2 regions of the Microbacterium sp. NPDC059771 genome follow, and region 2 is predicted to be linked to the other one. Evidence: riboswitches for the same ligand, from Rfam matches in the RefSeq annotation. Region 2 holds a riboswitch; the other holds the start of a gene.
The links. A riboswitch is a leader RNA that binds a small molecule or an ion and turns the genes downstream of it on or off. The one in region 2 is predicted to bind thiamine pyrophosphate.
Positions count from the first base shown of each region.

Region 1: it holds a riboswitch for thiamine pyrophosphate, as region 2 does, so the genes downstream of both, ACFV3I_RS14040 (ECF transporter S component) here and thiM (hydroxyethylthiazole kinase) in region 2, are expected to answer to the same signal.

Region 1 covers NZ_JBHWHK010000002.1:61,052-71,710, reverse strand. Annotated here, with positions in the region: gene ACFV3I_RS14065 (hypothetical protein) at 1-874, shown strand, start outside; gene ACFV3I_RS14060 (amino acid permease) at 906-2,387, opposite strand; gene ACFV3I_RS14055 (glutamate decarboxylase) at 2,398-3,768, opposite strand; gene ACFV3I_RS14050 (energy-coupling factor transporter transmembrane component T) at 3,869-4,660, opposite strand; gene ACFV3I_RS14045 (ABC transporter ATP-binding protein) at 4,657-6,114, opposite strand; gene ACFV3I_RS14040 (ECF transporter S component) at 6,114-6,758, opposite strand; TPP riboswitch at 6,751-6,860, opposite strand; gene ACFV3I_RS14035 (D-alanyl-D-alanine carboxypeptidase) at 6,941-8,824, shown strand; gene ACFV3I_RS14030 (ABC transporter ATP-binding protein) at 8,922-10,659, opposite strand, start outside.
Region 2 covers NZ_JBHWHK010000003.1:224,361-235,019, reverse strand. Annotated here, with positions in the region: gene ACFV3I_RS18460 (bifunctional hydroxymethylpyrimidine kinase/phosphomethylpyrimidine kinase) at 1-1,936, opposite strand, end outside; gene thiM (hydroxyethylthiazole kinase) at 1,933-2,781, opposite strand; TPP riboswitch at 2,772-2,865, opposite strand; gene ACFV3I_RS18450 (NAD-dependent epimerase/dehydratase family protein) at 2,873-3,862, opposite strand; gene pheT (phenylalanine--tRNA ligase subunit beta) at 3,944-6,448, opposite strand; gene pheS (phenylalanine--tRNA ligase subunit alpha) at 6,448-7,488, opposite strand; gene ACFV3I_RS18435 (amino acid ABC transporter permease) at 7,538-8,464, opposite strand; gene ACFV3I_RS18430 (amino acid ABC transporter permease) at 8,461-9,108, opposite strand; gene ACFV3I_RS18425 (glutamate ABC transporter substrate-binding protein) at 9,190-10,104, opposite strand; gene ACFV3I_RS18420 (amino acid ABC transporter ATP-binding protein) at 10,147-10,659, opposite strand, start outside.

The DNA of each region.
Region 1 (10,659 bases), on a different contig from region 2:
GGAGGCCATCGCGGCCCGCGGCACGTCCCTCGCGCAGCTGAGCGATCGGCTCCGTCGACACGGGAACCCCGTCTCGATCGCCACCCTCAGCTGCTGGCAGAACGGCACGCGGCAACCCGAGGGCGTCTGCTCGCTCGCGGCGGTCGAGGAGCTCGAGACGCTGCTCCTGCTCGACAGCGGCACCCTGCAGCGACGCATCGGACACAGCCGCCGCGCCGGACGTCCACCCAAGCCGCGGGCACCCTGCGAGGACTGGACGCGGGAGGGGCCGATCCTCGACACGTTCCGCGCGCTCGGCATCGACCCCGCGGCGTCGTTCAACACCCACTCCGTCCACGCGGTCTGCACCACCGACGCGCACGGCCTCGTCGACACCATCCACTACCGCGCGATCCTCCGACCTCCCAGCGGACGGGCCGGCCTCATCCCGTACATCGACCTGCCCGGGGTGCCGACCGACGTGTGGCCCGAGCTGACCGCGGTGACCGGGTGCCGCGTGGTGCAGCGCCACGCGCACTCCTCCCGCATGGCGTTCGGCATGCTCCTCGCCGTCGACGATCCGCCCGAGCAGCGGCAGTCCGCGCTCATCGAGTTCACCCTGCACTACCCGCTCCCCTACCCGCGCGACCGGCTCGTGACCTACGCGAGCATGTACCGCACGCCCGAGCTGCTCCTGCACGTGGACTTCGCGCGGTCGCCGTCGCCCACCTGGATCGAAGAGGTCACGATGGTCGGCGGCGAGGAGGAGATCGTGCCGCTGCCTCCCGCGAACCGCACGGCCACCACCGTGCGCTCGGGGTTCGCGCCGGGGCTGATCGCGCTCCGCTGGGGGTACGGCTCCCGCGAAGACGGCGCCGACCCGCTGCCCCTGTGACGGGCGGCGGGTCGGCATCGGTTCCGGGCGCTCAGGCCTCCGGGTGGGCGTCGCTGGGCAGGCTGCCGTCCGCCGGCCGGCGGTCCCACGACGGACGGCGCACCGCGTAGAACACCAGGGGCGGAGCACCCAGCACCACGATCACCGCCCCCACGATCCACGGGTAGGCCGCGGGCGGGAACGCGGTGAAGCCGTCCGGCGGGATGAACGCGAGGAGGAACGCGGCCAGGCAGGCGACGAAGCCCACCCCGGCGACCAGCGGCAGCCCCTTCACCCGGTACGCGCGCTTCACGTCCGGCGCCTTCCGCCGCAGCACGAGGGCCGAGGCGAACATCAGCATGTACATGACGAGGTACAGCGCGGCGGCCATGTCGATCAGCGCGACGAAGGCCGCGCTGACGTTCGGCACGATGATGAAGATCGCCGCGAGCACCGTCACGATCGTGCCCTGCAGCATCAGGATGCCCGACTGCACGCCCGCCTTGTTCCTCTTCTGCAGCAGCGGCGGCAGCAGCCCCGTCTCCGCCGCGGCCAGCACGCCCTTCGACGGGCCGGCGACCCAGGTGACGACCGAGGCGAGGGCGCCCGCGGCGATCAGGGCCGACACCACCGCGGTGGCCCAGCCCATGCTCCAGTGGTCGAAGTACTCCCCGAACGCGAGCATGATGCCGTTCGTGAGACCGAGCTCCTTCGGCGGCACCGCGACCGCGATCGCGAGGGTCGGCAGGATGAACACGAGCAGGATGAGCGCCGCCGCGAGGAACACCGAGCGGGGGTAGCCGCGGCCGGGGTCCTTCATCTGGTTCACGTGCACCGCGTTCACCTCCATACCGGCGTAGGCCAGCACGTTCGACACGATCAGCACGATCGAGGCGAGCCCGGTGAACGGCGGGATCATCGCCGACGCCTCGAGGGGGACCTGGCTCTTCTCGCCGCTGAACACCCAGACCGCGCCGAACACGATCAGCAGCACGGCGGGCAGCAGCGTGCCGAGGATGCCGCCCCACGAGCCGAGCTTGGCGAACAGGTCGCCGCCGCGGAGGGTGACCAGCGTCGCACCCCAGTAGCAGACGATGATCACGACCGCGGTGAAGAAGCCCGAGCTCGACAGCGACGGATCCAGGAAGACGAACGCGAGCGCGCCCGCCACGAAGGCGAGCTGGGTGGGGAACCACACCACGTTCTGGATCCACTGGAGCCACACCGCGGTGAACCCCCAGCGGTTGCCGAGGGCTTCGCGCACCCAGACGTAGACGCCGCCCTTCCACCCGGTCGCGAGCTCGGCCGCCACCAGCGCCGTGGGCACCAGGAACAGGATCGCCGGGATGAGGTAGAGCATGATGCTCCCGAGGCCGTAGACCGCCATCGCCGGCAGGGAGCGCAGGCTCGCCACCACGACGAGCGTCAGCAGGGCGAGCTGCCCCACCCCCAGCACGGCCACCGCGGGCCGGGAGACGCGGGTCGACGGGGTGACGGCGGGACGGGGGGCGTGTTCGGCACCGTGTGCAGACATGACCCGCGCCTCAGTGGTGGAACGCCGAGTCGGGGTGGTCGCCCGGCATCGGCGCGGTGAGGGCGTCGAGGTGCGCGACCTCGGCGGTGATCGCGTCGAGCAGTTCGGCGGCCAGGTCCATGCTGAGGCCGTTGCGCACCACGATGCGCTGCACCGTGAGCTCCTCCAGGTCGGCGGGCATCGGGTAGGCGGGCACGAGCCAGCCGCGCATGCGCAACCGATCCTGCAGGTCGTACAGGGTCCAGTTGTCGGTATGCCCCTGCTTCAACCGCCACGCGAACACGGGGATGTCGCTGCCGTCGTTCCACAGCTCGAACGCGTCGAGCTTCGCGATGCCCGCCGACAGGAACTTCGCCACGTCCTGCGACGCCTGCTGCACCGCCCGGTACCCCTCGAAGCCGAGGCGGAGGAACAGGTAGTACTGCAGCAGCACCTGTGCGCCGGGGCGCGAGAAGTTCAGTGCGAACGTGGGCATCTCCCCGCCGAGGTAGCTGACCTGGAACACGAGGTCCTCCGGCAGCCACTGGGCGTCGCGCCACACGACCCACCCGAGTCCGGGGTACACGAGCCCGTACTTGTGGCCGGAGGTGCTGATGGAGTGCACCCGCTCCAGGCGGAAGTCCCACTCCAGGTCGGGCTGCAGGAACGGGGCGATCATCGCCCCGGAGGCGCCGTCCACGTGGATCGGGATGTCGAGCCCCGTGTTCTTCTGGATCTCGTCGAGCGCCGCCGCGATCTGCGCGACCGGCTCGTACATGCCGGTGTAGGTGACGCCCATGATCGCCACGACCCCGATCGTGTTCTCGTCGACGTACTTCTCCAGCTCGTGCCCGTCGAGCGTCTTGTGCTCCTCGCTGATCGGCACGAAGCGCGGCTCCACGTCGAAGTAGTTGCAGAACTTCTCCCAGCACACCTGCACGGCGCTCGACATCACGAGGTTCGGCGAGGAGGCGTCCTTCCCCGCGGCGCGACGCGCCTGCTGCCACCGGCGCTTGAACGCGAGCCCGCCGAGCATGCACGCCTCGGACGAGCCGATGGTGGACGTGCCGATGCTGCGGGCGGCATCCGGCGCATGCCAGAGGTTCGCGAGCATGTGCCAGCAGTTGTCCTCGATCGCGGCGGTCTGCGGATACTCGTCCTTGTCGATCATGTTCTTGTCGAACGAGGCCATGTACACCTGCTTGGCCTCGTCGTCCATCCAGGTGCTCACGAACGTCGCGAGGTTCAGACGGGCGTTGCCGTCGAGGATGGTCTCGTCCTCGACGATCTGCTTCGCGGTCGACGGGAGCGACTCGGCGTCGGGGATCACGTGTCGCGGTGCGACCGTGGCCTCCCCCGGCCGGGTGAAGATCGGCTGACCGTCGGTGGGTGCAGTGCTCATGTGCGGAGTCCTTTCGGCTGAGTCGGCTTCTCACTCCGTTCGTCACGCTAGCCACGGCGCGTTGACGTATCTCCCGCCCCTCGCGTAAACGGGGTGAGGCTCAGGCGCCGGGACCGAGGATGAAGTTCCAGGCTCCGGTGAGCACGGCCGCCGCGACCGCGATGCCGGAGATGGCCGCGCCGACCGCGAGCAGCAGCCACTCCGCCGCCCCGAACCGCGACTCGCGCGCCCACGTGCGGCGCCCCGGCGCTCCGAACCCTCGCGCTTCCATGGCCGTGGCGAGCTTGGCACCGCGGCGGATCGACAGCACCAGCAGCGCGAACGCCATCCCGAAGAAACGGCGGAGGCGTCCGCGGTCGGCCACCCCGCGTGCGCGCCGCGCCAGTTCGAGCGCCCGCCAGTCGTCGAGGAACAGTCCGACCATGCGCAGGCCCGCGAGCGCACCCAGCACGAACCGGGCGGGGAGGCGGAGGATCTGCCCGAGCCCGTCGGCGAGGTCGGTGGGGTCGACGGTCACGAACAGCACCACGGACGGCAGGGCGATCGCGAGCACGCGCAGCATCGTCGCCACGGCGAGGGCGAGCGAGCCCTCGCTGATGCGCAGCACGAACCAGTCCACGTACACGGTGCCGGAGGTCTCGCCGTACAGCGCGATCGTGAGCCCGGTGAGCGGCGCCGCGAGCCACACCGGCCACGTGCGCACCCAGAACTCCCGCCAGCCGATGCCCGCGAACAGGAACAGCACGAACTCGAGCGCCAGGGCCACCGCGGCCGAGACCGGGTCGAGCGTGAGGATGAGCGGCACGGCGATCAGCGCGCTCACGCCGAGCTTGGCGACCGGGTTGATGCGGGCCACCGCGCCGGTGCGGGCCTTCGCGTCGAGCAGGGTCACGGCATGCCGCCCAGGTCGAACCGGGTGGCGTGGAGGGCTCTGGCCACGTCGAGGTCGTGCGTGATCGCGACCACGGCCGACCCCTCGTCGCGCAAGGCCGCGAGCAGCGCGACCAGCTCCGCCCACGTACGCGCGTCCTGCCCGAACGTGGGCTCGTCCAGCACGAGCAACCGGGGGCGTGTGGCGATCGCGGCCGCGACCGTGAGGCGCCGCTTCTCCCCGCCGGACAGCGTGTACGGGTTCGCGGCCGCGAGACGGTCGAGGCGCAGGCGGGAGAGGAGCTCGTCGGTGCGCGCGGCGATCTCGTCCTCGGGGAGGCCGAGCGCGCGGGGGCCGACGGCGAGCTCGTCGCGCACGGTCGTGGCGAGCAGCTGATGCTCCGGCTCCTGGAACACCATGCCGACGCGGGTGAGCAGGTCGCGCGAGCTCCACCGGATGGGCGCGGGGTCGGCGCCGTCCGCGAGCTCGGGCGCGGCGACCACTGCTCCCCCCGCGGGCGGAAGGAGTCCCGCGAGCGTGAGGCCGAGCGTCGACTTGCCGGCGCCGTTGGGCCCGGTGACCGCGACGGCCTCTCCCGCGTGGACGTCGAGGTCGATGCCCGTGGCGACCGGGCGACCCTTCACCCGGGCGACCGCGAGCCCGCGCGCCGAGAGCAGCACCTCGCGGGGGGCCGTGCGCGGCGGCGGCGGGAACGCGGGCGGATACCCGGGGACCCACACCCCGTCGTCGGCGAGCCGCTGCCCCTGAGCCCCGAGCACCTCGTGCGGGGGGCCGTCGGCGACCACGCCGCCCTCGCCGATCACGATCACGCGGGTCATGAGGGGCAGCCACACGTCGAGCCGGTGCTCCACGACCACGAGCGTGGCGGGGTGGGTGTCGAGCAGGCGCGACACCGCGTCGCGCACCTCCGCCACCCCGTGCGGGTCGAGGTTCGCGGTGGGCTCGTCGAGCAGCAGCAGTCCGGGGCGCATGGCGAGGAGTCCCGCGAGCGCGAGGCGCTGCTTCTGCCCGCCCGACAGCGCCTTGGTGGGGTGGTCGAGCGGCACGTCGAGCCCCACGGCCTCCAGGGCGGCGGTGACGCGCGGCCAGATCTCGGCGCGCGGGATGCCCAGGTTCTCGCAGCCGAAGGCGACGTCGTCGCCCACGCGTGCCAGGATCACCTGCGAGTCGGGGTCTTGCAGCACCAGTCCCGCGCGACCCCGGGTGGCGGTCGCCGCGGCGCCGTCGACGAGCAGCCGGCCCTCGCTCTCGCCCTCCTCCTCGCCGCCCAGCACACCGGCGAGCCCGTGCAGCAGCGTCGACTTGCCCGCGCCGGATGCGCCGAGCACGAGCACGCGCTCGCCCGGCTCGATGCGGAACGACACGTCGCGCAGGGCCCAGGCGAGGCGACTCGCGTGACGCCACCCCCACCCTCGGGCCTCGACGGCGGCGGGGGTGGCCTGCTCGGCCCCCATCAGACGCGGACGCGCGCCTCGCGGCCGGAGCCGAACCGGTCGAGCGCGCCGGTCGCCGCGATGCCCCTGGCCAGAACCCACGACAGCGCCCCCGCGATCACCGCGCCGGAGACGACGGTGCTGAGCAGGTAGATCGTCGTGAACGCCGGGCCGGATCCGGCGTACCAGAGCACGAGGTTGTTGATGCCGCCCGCGAGCGCGGCGCCCGCACCGGCGAGGATCGCGACGGGCAGCGACCAGCGACGGTAGAAGAACAGCAGGAAGACGAGCTCGGCGCCGAGCCCCTGCACGAGCCCGGCCTCCAGGGTGAGGAAGCCGCCCCACTGGTTGCCGATGAGCGCCGAGACGACGGCGGCGAGCAGTTCGACGTAGATCGCGGCTCCGGCCTTGCGGATGATGAGTCCGCCGAGCACGCCCGCGAACAGCCAGGGGCCGTCGAGCAGGCCCTGCAGCCCGGGGAGCAGCGGTTCGAGGAGGGCCTTGGGGCCGAGGTAGCCGACGTTCCAGGCGAGGAAGATCAGGCCGGCGGCGACACCGAGGACACTGGCGACGACGATGTCGACGATGCGCCAGCGCAGGTAGCTGCGCGGCGCGGCCGCCGTCGAGGTCTTCGCGGATGCGGACGTGGACGTGGACGTACTCATAGGAACTCCTCCCTGCGCTGGCATGACCCAGATCAGGTTCGACGGTCGAAGCGCGATTCGCTCCCTCTCAGCCCGGCTCGCCGGACTCCCGTGGTTGTGCTGACGATCCTACCCGGTCCGCCGGTTGGCGCGTCGCCGCCCCGGCGCGGCCGATTCCCGGCCGGATTCGGTACCGTAAGCGGGTGACCGCATCCGATCCCGCCGGCGAGGCGACGGGCATCGGCGGCAACGGCCCCGCTCCGACTGCTGCCCCCTCCGACGACGCCCCCACGTCCGCGCTGCGCTCGCGGGCGCGGGTGACCACCACCCCACCGACCGGGAGCGATGACGCGGGCGACGACGCCGCGCGACCCCCGGCGCGGGTTCCCGCCGCCTCCGCCGTGTCGACCTCCGGTCTCGGCGCGCTGTTCGGCGACCGTGCGCGCACCGCGACCGCGACCGATGCCTCCGCGAACGGCGTCGCCACCGGAGGCGACGCGGACGGGAGCACGGACCGCCCCGCGGCCGAGACCTCCCCCTCCGCTGATCCCGCGATCGCGTCCGTCGCGTCGGCCCCGCCCGCCGCGGACTCCGCGTCCTCGACGATCACGGCAGCGACGCCGCCGCTGACCAAGCCGCCGTTCCGCGCGAGGGTCTCGGAGCCGGCTCCCCCGGCCGAAGACGACGATGCAGCGGTCGCCCTCCTGTCCGGTACGGCCGCGCAGTGGGCGGACGACGCGACCCCGGCGACCGCGCTGACCTGGGTGGATCCGGCCGATGTCGCGGCCCACGCTCCCGCCGTCTCGCTCGATGCCGAGCCGGAGGCGCAGACCGCCGAGGGGCTGTTCCGCGGGGCCCGGTTGCGTCCGGCCATCGCGCGCCCCGGCCTGCTGGTGCCGTTGGGGGTGCTGGCCGGGCTCGTCCTGGCCTATTCGGGCACGACGCTGCTGTGGCCGCTGCACGAGGTGCCCCCGGCGGTGGAGGCGGTGCAGTTCGAGACGACGCCCGCCACGGCCGCCGAGCTCACGTGGCCTGCGGAGGGCAGCGCGGCCGTGGGGGTTGCCGGCATGACCACGTCGGCGTCGATCCCGGATGCGGTGAGCATCGCGAGCATCACGAAGGTCGTCAGCAGCCTGATGGTGCTGGATCGGATGCCGCTCGCGCCGGGTGAGCAGGGACCGGAGTTCCGTTTCACCCGCGGCGACAGCGTGCGCTACTGGGACTATCGACGCCAGGATCAGTCGGCGCTCGACGTCCCGGTCAACGGTGTGCTCACGGAGTATCAGCTGTTGCAGGGCACGCTGCTCGGCTCGGCGAACAACTACATCGATCGGCTGGCCTCGGAGATCTGGGGGTCGAACTCCGAGTTCGCCAGGGCGGCCGAGGAGTGGCTGAGCGAGCGTGGTCTGACCGGGATCACGGTGGTGACGCCGTCGGGTTTCGATGAGCGCAACGTCGCGACGCCGGAGGCGCTGATCGCGCTGGGCGAGCTGGCGATGCGCAACCCGGTGTTCGCGGAGATCGTCGGCACCGCCTCGGTCGAGCTTCCGGGCGCGGGGACGGTCGTGAACACCAACGGCATGCTGGCCGATCCGGGCGTCGTCGGCATCAAGACCGGGACCCTGGTCGGGTGGAACCTCCTCACCGCGAAGGATGTGGAGGTGGGCGACACGACCGTGCGGCTGTTCGCGGCAGTGCTGGATCAGGCCGACGACGAGTCGCGGCTCGCGGCCACCCGCGCGCTGTTCAGTCAGGCGGAGGCGGAGCTGCAGACGGAGGAACCGGCCGTCGCCGCGGGCACGGTGGTCGGTCGCGTCACCACGATGTGGGGCGAGGAGGTGGATGTGGTCACCGCGGAGGACGCGGACGTCGTGCTGTGGAACGGTGCCGCCGCGACCGCGACCGCCGCGTTCGACCTGGGCGAGCGACGAGAGGCCGACGACCGCGTGGGCACGCTGACCACCACCGGGCCGCTCGACACGGCGGACACGGCCCTCGTGCTGCGCGAAGACGTGGAGGGCCCCAGTCCCTGGTGGCGCCTGACGCACCCGCTCGATCTGCTGGGCATCACCGTCCACACCGACTGAGCCAGGCGCCGCCGTTCACCGGCCGCGCAGACGACGACGCCCCGCTCCGAGGATCCGGAGCGGGGCGTCGTGTCGTTGGTGCGGGACCGCCGAGGCGTCAGTCGCGGGGCCCCGCGCCCTCGGCGCCGTCATCGAGCAGAGCTCGTGCGGCCGCGGCCTCCGCGGCCGGGACGTTCGCCCCGACCGAGGCTCCGGCGATCGCGTCGTCGGCCTGCTCCCGTGCCGTCTCGTCGGCGGCCTCCCCCGTGACGACCACGGGCGTGGAGCCCGTGAGGGCCTCCTCCGCGTCGAGGTCGGTCGCGGCCTGCTCGAACTGCGACTGGTAAAGCCGCCAGTAGGCGCCCTGCGCGGCGATGAGCTCGTCGTGCGTGCCCTTCTCCACGATGTCGCCGTGCTCCATCACGAGGATGAGGTCGGCGTCGCGGATGGTGGACAGGCGGTGCGCGATCACGAACGACGTGCGCCCCTGGCGGAGCGCGGCCATCGCGTGCTGCAGCAGCAGCTCGGTGCGGGTGTCGACGGCCGAGGTGGCCTCATCCAGGATGAGGATCGACGGCTGGGCGACGAACGCGCGCGCGATTGTGATCAGCTGCCGCTCACCGGCCGACACGTTGGACGCATCCTCGTCGAGCACGGTGTCGTAGCCCTCGGGGAGGGCGTGCACGAACCGGTCGACGTACGTGGCCTTGGCGGCGGTGAGCACTTCCTCGTCGGTCGCGGTCGAGCGACCGTAGCGGATGTTCTCGCGGATGCTCCCGGCGAACAGCCACGGGTCCTGCAGCACCATGCCGGTGCGCGAGCGCAGGTCGTCGCGCGTGATCTGCGAGATGTCCTGACCGTCGAGCGTGATGCGCCCGCCGCTGAGCTCGTAGAACCGCATGATCAGGTTGACCAGCGTGGTCTTGCCCGCGCCGGTCGGCCCGACGATCGCGACCGTCTGGCCCGGCTCCACCCGGAACGACAGGTCGGTGATCAGCGGTCGCTCCGGCGTGTAGGAGAAGGACACGTTCTCGAACTCGATCACGCCCTTGCCGTCGCCGAGCGGCGGGGCGTCGGCCTCGTCGGGCTCCTGCTCGTCGGCGTCGAGCAGGTCGAACACCCGCTCGGCCGACGCCGTGCCGGACTGCACGACCGCTGCCATGCCGCCCAGCTCCGACAGCGGCTGCGTGAACTGCTGCGAGTACTGGATGAACGCCTGCACGTCGCCGAGGCGCAGCTGCCCGCTCGCGACCATGAGGCCGCCGAGCACCGCGATGCCGACGTAGGTGAGGCTGCCGACGAAGGTCATGGCGGGCATGATGATGCCCGACAGGAACTGCGCCTTGAAGCTCGCCTGGAACAGCTCCTCGTTCTCGGCCTTGAACTTGTCGAGCGCGTCCTGCTCCCGACCGAACACCTTCACGAGCGCGTGCCCGGAGAAGGCCTCCTCGACGCGGGCGTTGAGACGGCCGACCTTGCGCCACTGGGTGCCGAAGGCCTTCTGCGAGCGCGGGCCGATGACGCCGAAGATCACGCCCATGAGCGGCAGCGCGACCAGGGCCACCAGTGCCAGCTGCCACGAGATCGAGAACATCATCACCAGCACGCCGACCACGGTGAGCACGGCGGTCAGGGCCCCGGAGAGGGACTGCTGCATCGTCTGGGTGATGTTGTCGATGTCGTTCGTGACGCGGGAGATCAGCTCGCCGCGCTGCACCCTGTCGAAGTACGACAGCGGCAGCCGGTTGATCTTCGCCTCGACGGCCTCGCGGAGACGCCACATGGTGCGCACCATGATGACGTTGATCACGTATCCCTGCAGCCAGCTCAGGAACGCGGCCACCACGTAGATCGCG
Region 2 (10,659 bases):
CCTCCGCGCCGAAGTCTCCCGCGTGCAGCCGCCTGCCCAGATCGGTGTACAGCCAGAAGCACGGCAGCACGGCGGCGACGAGCTCGGCATGATCGCCGCCGAACGCGACCGATCGCAGATGGTCGAGGTACGCGGTGGTCGCGGGCGCGGGTTCCGCCGCGAACGTCTCCGCGCTCACCCCGCGCTCGGGCGTGAGCCACGACGCGTGCAGCTCCAGCTCCCCCACGATCGATCCGTGCGCCGCGTGCGCCCAGAACGCCTGCTCCGCCGAGGTGGGGGCGGTCCGCGCCGCGGCCGCGAGCACCCTCGCGTACTCGCGCAGATACAGCGCATCCTGCGCGAGGTAGAACAGGAACGGCTCGCGCGCGAGTGTGCCGTCGGCGAGACCGCGGAGGAAGGGCAGCGCGTCGATCCCGTCGCGCACGTCGGCGATGTCCTGCCACCAGTCGCCGGCGATCTCCTCCGCCGTCTGCCGGGTTTCCAGGTCGCCGCGGTCCCACATTCCAGCGAAATGATGGACGGGCCCATGTCCCTGCCCCACGGCGAGCGCACCCGCCGCCCGCAGCGACTCTCGCAGCCAGGCGCGCGCGGCATGCACCGCGTCGGACGGCGTGAGACCGCGGGCGAGCAGGGTGGCGAGCGCCGACGACAGGGAACAGCCGGTGCCGTGCGTGTTGGTGGTGGGGATGCGCGCTCCGGGGAACTCGTCCCGCAGGCCGCGGTCCGCGTCCACAAGCGCATCCGGCGCCTCGTCACCCGTGAGATGCCCGCCCTTCACGAGCACCGCGGCGCCGATGTCGGCCGACAGCTCCTCAGCAGCGGCGAGCGCATCCGGCCAGTCGGTGACGGGGCGACCGACCAGCACGCCCAGCTCGGCGAGGTTCGGCGTGACCACCGTGGCGCGCGTCAGCAGCCCCCGCAGTTCACGCTCCGCGTCGGGGGTGAGCAGACGGTCGCCCGATGTCGCCACCATGACCGGGTCGAGCACCACCACCGGGGGACGCTGCACATCGAGCCAGTCGGCCACCGTGCGGATGACCTCGGCGTCGGCGAGCATCCCGATCTTCACGGCGTCGATGACGATGTCGTCGGACACGGCGTCCAGCTGCGCGCGGAGGAAATCCGCCGGAGGAACGTGGACCGCCCGCACTCCCCGCGTGTTCTGCGCCGTGAGGGCGGTGAGCGCCGCCATCCCGTATCCGCCGTTCGCGGCGATCGCCTTCAGGTCGGCCTGGATGCCGGCGCCGCCCGACGGGTCGCTGCCGGCGATGCTGAGCACACGCGGCACGACCCCCGCCCGCCAACGACGACGGAACGCGGAGGCCGTCTCCGCGGGGTCCGCGGCGGCGCAGAGCGCGGAGACCACGGCGAGCCCCGCCGCGCCTGCGGCCTGGAGCGCCTCGGTGTCATCGATGCCGACCCCGCCGATCGCGACGCACGGGAGCGGGCTCTCGGCCGCGAAGGCCGCGAACCCCTCGACGCCGAGCGGCTCCGGGTGGTCCGGTTTGGTGCTCGTGGGGCGGATCACCCCGACACCGAGGTAATCGATGGTGCCCTGCGGCAGTGCGCGCACGGCATCGAGGTGTTCACGGGTGTTCGCGGTGAGTCCGATGAGCGCGTCCGGACCGAGCAGCTCTCGCGCACGCCGCACCGACGCATCGGCCTGGCCGAGATGCACGCCGTCGACCCGCGCGCCGCGCGCCCGCGCCTCGACAGCGGCGTCCAGACGATCGTTGACCACCAGCAGCGCCCGCCCGTCGATCACGGCGGAGAGCGCGATGAGCTGCTCGACGGTCTCCTCGTGCGCGGCGTTCTTGTCGCGCAGCTGCACGATGCGTGCGCCGCCGTCGACCGCGCGGCGCACGGTCTCGACCACACCGCGCTTCCCGCACAGCCCGGGATCGGTGACGAGATACAGCGAGAAGTCGGCACTCATCGGGTCTCCTCCGACACGCGGGCGCCCGCGGCGACGTCATCCGCGGTCACGGCGTCGAGCGCGTCCAGCAGCGCGACAGCGAAAGTGCCGGGCCCTGCGGCGACCGGGGCGGCGTGCTCGGCCGCCACGGTGTAGACGAGGGTCGCCGCGGCGACCGCCGTGAGCGCATCGTCTCCCGTCTGCCGAGCGGTTCCGAGGAAGGCCGCCATCACGGCGCCCAGAGCACAGCCGCCACCCGTCACGCGCGTGAGCAGTTCGTGGCCGTTGGCGATGCGCACGACGCGATCGCCGTCGGTGATCAGGTCGACGGGCCCGGACACGGCCACCACGGCTCCCGTGGTGCGGGCGAGCTCCTGCGCCGCCCCGGCAGCGGCTTCGGTGCCGTCGGTCGCGTCGACGCCGCGACCGCCGGCCGTGTGGCCTGCCAGGGCGAGGATCTCGGACGCATTGCCGCGGATCGCGGTCGGACGCCGCGCCGCGAGCTCATGCGCGAGGGTCGTGCGCACCGGCAGCACGCCGATCGCGACCGGGTCGAGCACCCACGGGGTGCCGGACGCCGCGGCTCCCGTCACGGCCTCCACGCTCGCGGCGCGCTGCTCGGGCGTCGGCGTGCCCAGGTTGATCAGCAGACCGGAGGCCACACCGGCGAACATCTCGGCCTCGCCGACGATGTCGACCATCGCGGGCGCGGCGCCCAGGGCGAGCAGCACGTTGGCGGTGAAGCCCGTGACGACCGCGTTGGTGACGCAGTGCGTCAACGGAGGCGACTGCCGCAGCGCCTCCCGCAGTCTTCCCGCCGAGGCGGCGAGGTCGGGGGTGGAAACAGGACGCAGAAGATCGCTCATCGCGACATCCCTTCGCTAGTACGAACTAGATCAGGTTCGACGGGTGTGATCTCAGCCGCGGATGCGGCACCCCGTGTCACTGCCTCGCAGTCTAGCGAGCTCCGGCGGGTCCCTCCGTGACGGCCGCGAGGATCCGCAGCTCCTCGGCGCGGGTCAGCCCCGCCCTCCGCTCCCGGTCGACGCCGCGTGCGCGCTCGTCGTCGATCACGCGCGCGATCGTGTCGGCCAGCGGACGCAGCGCCCCGCCGCGCGCCCGATAGGCGGCGTTCGACCGCGTCATGAATCCGGTCATCTCCTCGGGCAACCAGAGCGGGAGCGAATGCGGGCCCATCCAGTACTCCACGCCCTGGGCCACCAGCCGATCCGCGTCGGCGATCACCGTCGCCCCCTCGTGACCCGCGGCACGACGCACGGCGTCCAGCACCTCCCCGAGCGGACGCGCGTCGCCGATCGCATTCACGGGAGAACCGGGAGACGCCGTCACGAGGAACGCCGCCAGATCGTCCACATCGATCACCTGCGCGGTCTTCCCGTCGAGGGGCGGCAGGAGCACCGGACCGTCGGCCGCGCGGAGAAAGGCGGCGGCCCAGTAGCCGAAGCGATCGCTGGGGTCTCCGTCGCCCACGATCAGCCCGGGACGCGCGACGAGCGCGCGTGCGCCGAGGGCCGCGACGGCGTCTTCCGCCGCGACCTTCTGGGCCGCGTAGTCGTCCTCCCCCTGGCCGTCGCGCGCGGGCGCGTGACGCGGCGCGGACTCGTCGGCGCCCGCGGTCATGTCATCGGCGTACACCGACATCGACGACACGTACGTCCACTGCGCCGCACGATCGCCGAGGGCCGCGACGGCCTCCGCGACGTGTGCCGCCCGTGAGGAGACGTCCACGACGTGATCCCACTCGCGGCGGGCGACCTCCGCATAGGCGTCCGGTGCGTCCCGGTCGGCGACGATCAGCGCCGCCCCGTCGGGAGCGGCACGCCCCCCGCGCGCGAGGCAGGTCACGTCCGCGCCCGCCTCCAGCCAGCCGTGGGCGATCCGCCCCGAGAGCCAGCCCGTCCCGCCCAGGATCAGCACATCCGTCATGTGCCCATGCCAGCAGCATCCGGGGAAACGCGGAAGGCCTTCCGCTCAGGGCAGAGCGGAAGGCCTTCGCGACGGGGTCGATCAGTCGCGCAGTGCGGCGCCGAATCGCTCCGCCGCGACCGCGACACCCGCCAGCTTGGCGTCGGTCGCCTCCGCAGCGGTGAGCGTCCGGTCGTCGGCGCGGAAACGCAGCGCGAACGTCAGGCTCTTGGCTCCCTCGGACACGCCCTCACCGCGGTAGTCGTCGACCAGTCGCACCGACTCCAGCAGCGCGCCCGCCCCCTCGGCGAGCGCCGCCCGCACCTCGCCCGCCGGCACATCGGCGGCCACGGTCAGCGACACGTCCTGCGTGGCCGCGGGGAACGTCGACAGCGAGGCCGCCACGATCCGCGTCCCCGCGAGGGTGAGGATGCGGTCGAGGTCGAGCTCGAGCACGGTGGCGCGACCGGGCAGGTCGGCGTCCTCCGCCACCGAGGGGTGCAGCTCCCCGACGTAGCCGACCTCCTCGCCGGCCGCGACGAGCGCCCCGGTGCGGCCGGGATGCAGCGCGGCGCGCTGCGCCTGTCGCACGTCGATGTCGATGCCCGCGGCGGCAGCGATCACGCGCACGGCGTCGAGCGCCTCGACCAGCCCCGACGCCTCGGCGGGACGACCCGGCTGACGCGGCGACACGTTGCCGGTGAGGAGCACCGCGATGTGGCGCTCCTGGGGCGGGATGGACGCGTCGAGCGCGGCGAGCGTCTCGTCGGAGGGGCGCACGCCGAGCGGCGGCACCTCGTCGGTTCCGTACTCGACGCCCGGCTCCGGCAGGAACACGAGGCCCGTCTCGAAGAGGGCCAGGTCGGTCATGCCGCGGGCGATGTTGCGGTGCGCGGTCTGCAGCAGCCCCGGGATCAGCGAGCGGCGCAGGTACGGGGCCTGCCCGTCGAGCGGGTTCGCCAGGCGGATGCTCGGCAGGTGCTCTCCCGACGCGGAACCGTGCAGGTCGTTCTGCGCCTCGGTCGTGAACGGGAAGGCCGGCGTCTCGACGAAGCCCGCCGCCGCGAGCGCGTTCGCCACGCGGCGACGACCCTGCTGGTGGGCGGTGAGGCCGCGACCGGACGGCGGCGTCGGCAAGACCGCGGGGATGCGGTCGAGCCCGTGGATGCGGGCGACCTCCTCCGCGAGCGTCCACTTGTCGGTGAGGTCGGGTCGCCAGGTGGGCGGGATCACGGTCCAGCCGGCTTCCGCCTCCGTCACCTCGGCGCCGATCGTCGTGAGGGCGCCCGTGATCTCGTCGTCGGTGTAGTCCACGCCGATGAGCCCCTGCACGAAGCCGGCCGGCAGCGCGATGTCCTCCACGAACACCTCGGCGAACAGCGCGCCGCCCTCGTCGGTGAGCGTTCCGCCGGCGAGATCGACCATGAGGTCGGCCGCCCGACGCGCCGCCACGAAGGGGATCAGCGGGTCGACGCCCCGCTCGAAGCGCTTGGACGCCTCACTGGGCAGCTTGTGGCGACGGGCCGTCCTGGCGATGGTCGTGGGGTCGAACGTCGCCGCCTCGATCAGCACGTTGCGCGTGGTGTCGCTCATCTCGGTCGTGCCGCCGCCCATGACACCGGCGAGGCCGATGGGTCCGGACTCGTCCGTGATGAGCAGGTCCTCCTCGTGCAGCGCACGCTCCACGCCGTCGAGCGTGGTCATCTTCTCGCCCGGCGTCGCGCGACGGACCGTGATGCCGCCCGCGAGCTTGTCCAGGTCGTAGCCGTGCAGCGGCTGCCCGAGCTCGAGCATCACATAGTTCGTGATGTCGATCAGCACGCCCAGCGACCGCATGCCGGCGAGGCTCAGCCGGGCGATCATCCACGGCGGCGTCGGGCGCGACGGGTCCACGTCCCGCACGACGCGCGTGACGAACTCGCTTGCACCGACGTTGCCGCGCACCGGGGCCCGGTCGTCGACGACGGTCGTGTGACCGGAGCCGGGCTGCAGCTCGGCGAAGTCGCGCTCCGCGGGGTCGCGGAAGGTCGCGCCCGTGGCGTGGGCGTACTCGCGGGCGACACCGCGGACCGAGAAGGCGTAGCCGCGATCGGGCGTCACGTTGATCTCCACCGCGACGTCGTCGAGGCCGAGCAGCGCGATGGCGTCGGTGCCCACCGGGGCATCGATGCCGAGGTCGGACAGCACGACGATGCCGTTGTGCTCGTCGCCGAGGCCGAGCTCGCGCGCGGAGGCGATCATCCCGTCTGACACGTGCCCGTAGGTCTTGCGCGCGGCGATCGGGAACGGGCCGGGCAGCACCGCACCGGGAAGGGTCACGACGACCTTGTCCCCGGCGACGAAGTTGTGCGCCCCGCAGACGATCCCGCGGACGCCGCCGCGCTCCTCCCCGACGTCCACCTGGCACCAGTTGATGGTCTTGCCATTGGACTGGGGCTCCGGTTCGAGCGACACGACCTGGCCGACCACCACGGGACCCGTGATGGCGAAGCGGTGCACGTCCTCCTCTTCGAAGCCGACCGTCACCAGCGCCGCGAGGACATCCTCGGGCGTGGTCTCGGGGGCCAGATCGACATACTCACGCAGCCACGAAAGCGGGACGCGCATCACACCACCATCCCGTACTGCTCGCTGAAACGGACATCGCCCTCGGCCATGTCGCGCATGTCCTGCACATCGCTGCGGAACATGAGTCCCCGCTCGATGCCCATGCCGAACGCGAAGCCGCTGTAGACCTCTGGATCGATCCCGGCCGCGCGCAGCACGTTCGGGTTGACCATGCCGCAGCCGCCCCACTCGATCCAGCGCGCGCCGCCCTTGAAGGTCGGGTGCCACAGGTCGAGCTCGGCGGACGGCTCGGTGAAGGGGAAGTAGTTGGTGCGGAAGCGCATCTTCGCCTCCGGCCCGAAGAGCTGACGCGCGAAGTGGTCGAGCGTGCCCTTCAGGTGCGCCATCGTGATGCCCTTGTCGATCACGAGCCCCTCGAACTGCGTGAACACCGGCAGGTGCGTGGCGTCGAACTCGTCGGTGCGGTACACCCGCCCGGGGCACAGCACGTAGATGGGCACCTCGCGGTCGAGCATCGAGCGCACCTGCACCGGGCTGGTGTGCGTGCGCATCACCAGGTGACGCGAGGTCGGGTCGACGTAGAACGTGTCCTGCTCCTGGCGGGCGGGGTGGTCGACGTCGAAGTTCAGCGCATCGAAGTTGAACCACTCGTGCTCGAGCTCCGGTCCCTCCGCGATCTCCCATCCCATGCCGACGAAGATGTCCTCGACCTGGTCCTGGAGCAGCGTGAGCGGGTGGCGGGCACCGACGCGCGTGCGCGAGGGGACGGCGGTGATGTCGACCCGCTCGGCCTCGAGCCGTGCGGCGACCTCGGCGGCGGCCAGCTCGGCCTCCTTCGCCGCGAGCGCCTGGGTCACGCGCCCCCGCCCCTGGCCGACGAGCTTGCCGAACGCGGCCTTGTTCTCGGGGGCGACCTGGCGCATCGAGGCGTTCAGGACCGCGAGCGGCGATCCCTCGGCGACGTGCGCGGCTCGGGCGGCTTTCAGCTCGGCGGTGTCGGCGGCCGCATCGATCGCCGCGAGGGCGTCGGCGACGGCGGCTTCGACCGCGTCGGGGGTGATTTCCGGAGACTCTGACACGGGAGTCGAGTCTACCGGCGCGGGACGCGCGTCCCGCGCCGGTCGCGACTCAGAGACCCGGACCTCCGGCGTTGTCGGCGTCGAACTTCCCCGCACCCTTCTGGAGCACGATGAGCGAGGTGTTGGTCTCGCCGCCGTGCTGCCGCGGATCGGGCTCGGCCGGTCCCGCCTTCGGCGAGCGCTTCGCCCGACGCTGCAGCCGGTAGGCGATGTAGGAGAGCAGGAGACAGACCGCGACGTACATCGAGCCGCCGACGATCGCCGCCGGGATCAGCGGCGAGCCGTAGGGCGCCTGGTTGCCGATCTGGTTGATGACGTACAGCAGCTCCTGATACGTGATGATGAAGCCGAGCGCGGTGTCCTTCAGCGCCACCACGAGCTGCGCGATGATCACGGGCATCATGGCCCGCACGGCCTGCGGGAGCAGGATGAGCGACATGACCCCCGTCTTGCGCAGACCGATCGCGTAACCGGCCTCCTGCTGTCCGCGCGGCAGCGACTCGATCCCGGCGCGCAGGACCTCGGCGAGAACGGAGCCGTTGTAGACGATCAGCGCGATGACCACGGCCCAGTAGGGCGGCATCTTGACGCCGAGCACGGGAAGACCGTAGTAGAGCAGCATCATCAGGATCAGGACGGGCACGGCCCGCAGGATCTCGATGATCCACCGCACGGGCTCACGCACCCAGGCGTGCTCGGAGAGCCGGCCGATGCCGAGGACGAAACCGAGCACGAGGGAGCCGACCCCCGCGACCGCGAAGGCGGCCAGGGTGCTCAGCAGTCCCTCGCCGAAGCGCACCCAGACCGCGGAGTAGGTGAAGATGTTCCACTTCTCGGGGGCGAACTGGCCGGTGGCGTACAACCGCCACACCACCCAGCCGAGGACGGCCAGCACCACCAGCACCGTGACGGCGCCGATGAGACGGTTGCGGGCGACCGCGCGGGGCCCGGGGACGTCGAACAGGACGGAACTCATCGCGCGATCCTCCACTTGTTCTCGAGCACGCGCTGCACCCAGCTGAGCAGCAGCACGAGCACGACGAAGATGACCATGACCCACAGCAGCACGACCAGCGCGTTCTCACCGCGCTCGCTCAGTGCCGCCCGGATGGTGCCGAGGTTGACCACCGAGAACCCGGCGGCCACCGTGGTGTTCTTCATGAGGGCGATCAGCACGCTCATGAGCGGCGGGACCACGGACCGCGTCGCCTGCGGGAGCACGACGTAGCGCATGACCTGGCCGAAGTTCAGTCCGATCGCCCGCGCGGCCTCCGCCTGCCCGACCGGGACCGTGTTGATGCCGGCGCGGATGGCCTCCGCGACATAGGTGGCGGTATAGAGGCCCAGCGCGATCACGGCGAGGAGCAGGGCGTTGACCCGCTCCCCCAGCAGGATCGGGAGGCAGAATGCGAAGAAGAACATCACCAGCGTGAGCGGGGTGTTGCGGATCCAGTTCACGTACACGCCGCCGACGGCGCGCGCGATCGGAACCGGCGACACCCTGGCCGCGCCCACGATGAGGCCGAGCACCACGGCGATGAGGCCACCGCCGAGGAACAGCGCGATGGTCCCCCACAGCGCTTCACCCCAGAGATCGAGGTGGTCTGAGATCACTCCCACTGCTGTGCCTTTCGGTTCGTTTCTACGTCAGATGAGGCGACGGAAGCGGGGCGGGCGACCGTGCCGCCCGCCCCGCGGTGATCAACCGACCGGGTCGACCTCGGGCTGCTCCGCCTTCACACCGGAGGCACCGAGGTTGTTGTCGAAGATCTGCTGCCAGATGTCGCCACCGTCGGTCAGCTGCGTGTTGAAGTACTCGACCAGCGCGTCGTCGCCCTTGGCCACGCCGATGCCGTAGCGCTCCTCGCTGAAGGGCTCGCCGACGACCTTCAGGTTGTCGGGGTCCTGCGCGGCGTAGCCGATGAGGATGGCCTCGTCGGTCGTGACCGCGTCGACCTGACCGTTCTTCAGGTCCTCGACGCACTTGGAGTACGTGTCGTACTCCTTGGTCGGGACATCGGGGTAGTTCGTCTTGATGTTCTGGATCGGGGTCGAGCCGGTCGCCGAGCACACCGTGGTGGACGAGCTCAGGTCGTCCACGCTCTCGATGTCGCTGTCGGCGCCGACGAGGAGGCCCTGACCGGTGACGAAGTACGGGCCGGCGAAGGAGATCTGCTCCTTGCGCTTGTCGGTGATCGAGTAGGTGCCGACGTAGTAGTCGATGTCGCCGTTGACGATGGCCTGCTCGCGGTTCGCGGAGGCGATCGCCTGGAACTCGATCTTCTCCGGGTCCACGCCGAGCGATGCGGCCATCCAGCGCGCGATGTCGACGTCGAAGCCGGTGCGGTCGCCGGTCACGGGGTCGAGGTAGCCGAGACCGGGCTGGTCCTCCTTGACGCCGACCTTGACGGTCCCCGACTCCGAGATCCGGTCGAAGGTCGGGCTGCCGTCGATGCTGACGTCCTCCAGCACCGTCCACGGCGTGGCGCTCGAGGTGTCCTCGTCGCCGTCCTCGGGTGCTCCGGTGCTGGACGGGGTGCCGCTGTTGCAGGCGGTCAGGGCGAGCAGCGCCGCCGCCGCGATCCCGATGCCTGCCAGTGTCCGTGTGCGTCGCATGTGCGTCTCCTTCGTGTGCTGTGGGTGCAGGGTCTGGTGGGGTCAGTGGGTGAGGAGCTTCGAGAGGAAGTCCTTGGCGCGGTCGCTCTTCGGGTTGGTGAAGAACTCCTCCGGCTTCGCCTCCTCGACGATCCGGCCGTCGGCCATGAACACGACACGGTCGGCGGCCTTGCGCGCGAAGCCCATCTCGTGCGTGACGACGATCATCGTCATGCCGTCCTGGGCGAGCTCGACCATGACGTCGAGGACCTCGTTGATCATCTCCGGGTCGAGCGCACTGGTGGGCTCGTCGAACAGCATGACCTTGGGCTGCATCGCCAGGGCCCGCGCGATCGCGACGCGCTGCTGCTGACCGCCGGAGAGCTGCGCGGGGAGCTTGTTCGCCTGCTGCGCGACGCCCACGCGCTTCAGCAGCGTCATCGCCTCGGCCTCGGCCTCCGACTTCTTGAGGCCGCGGACCTTGATCGGCCCGAGCGTCACGTTCTCCAGGATCGTGAGGTGGGCGAAGAGGTTGAACGACTGGAACACCATGCCGACGTCGGCGCGCAGGTGCGC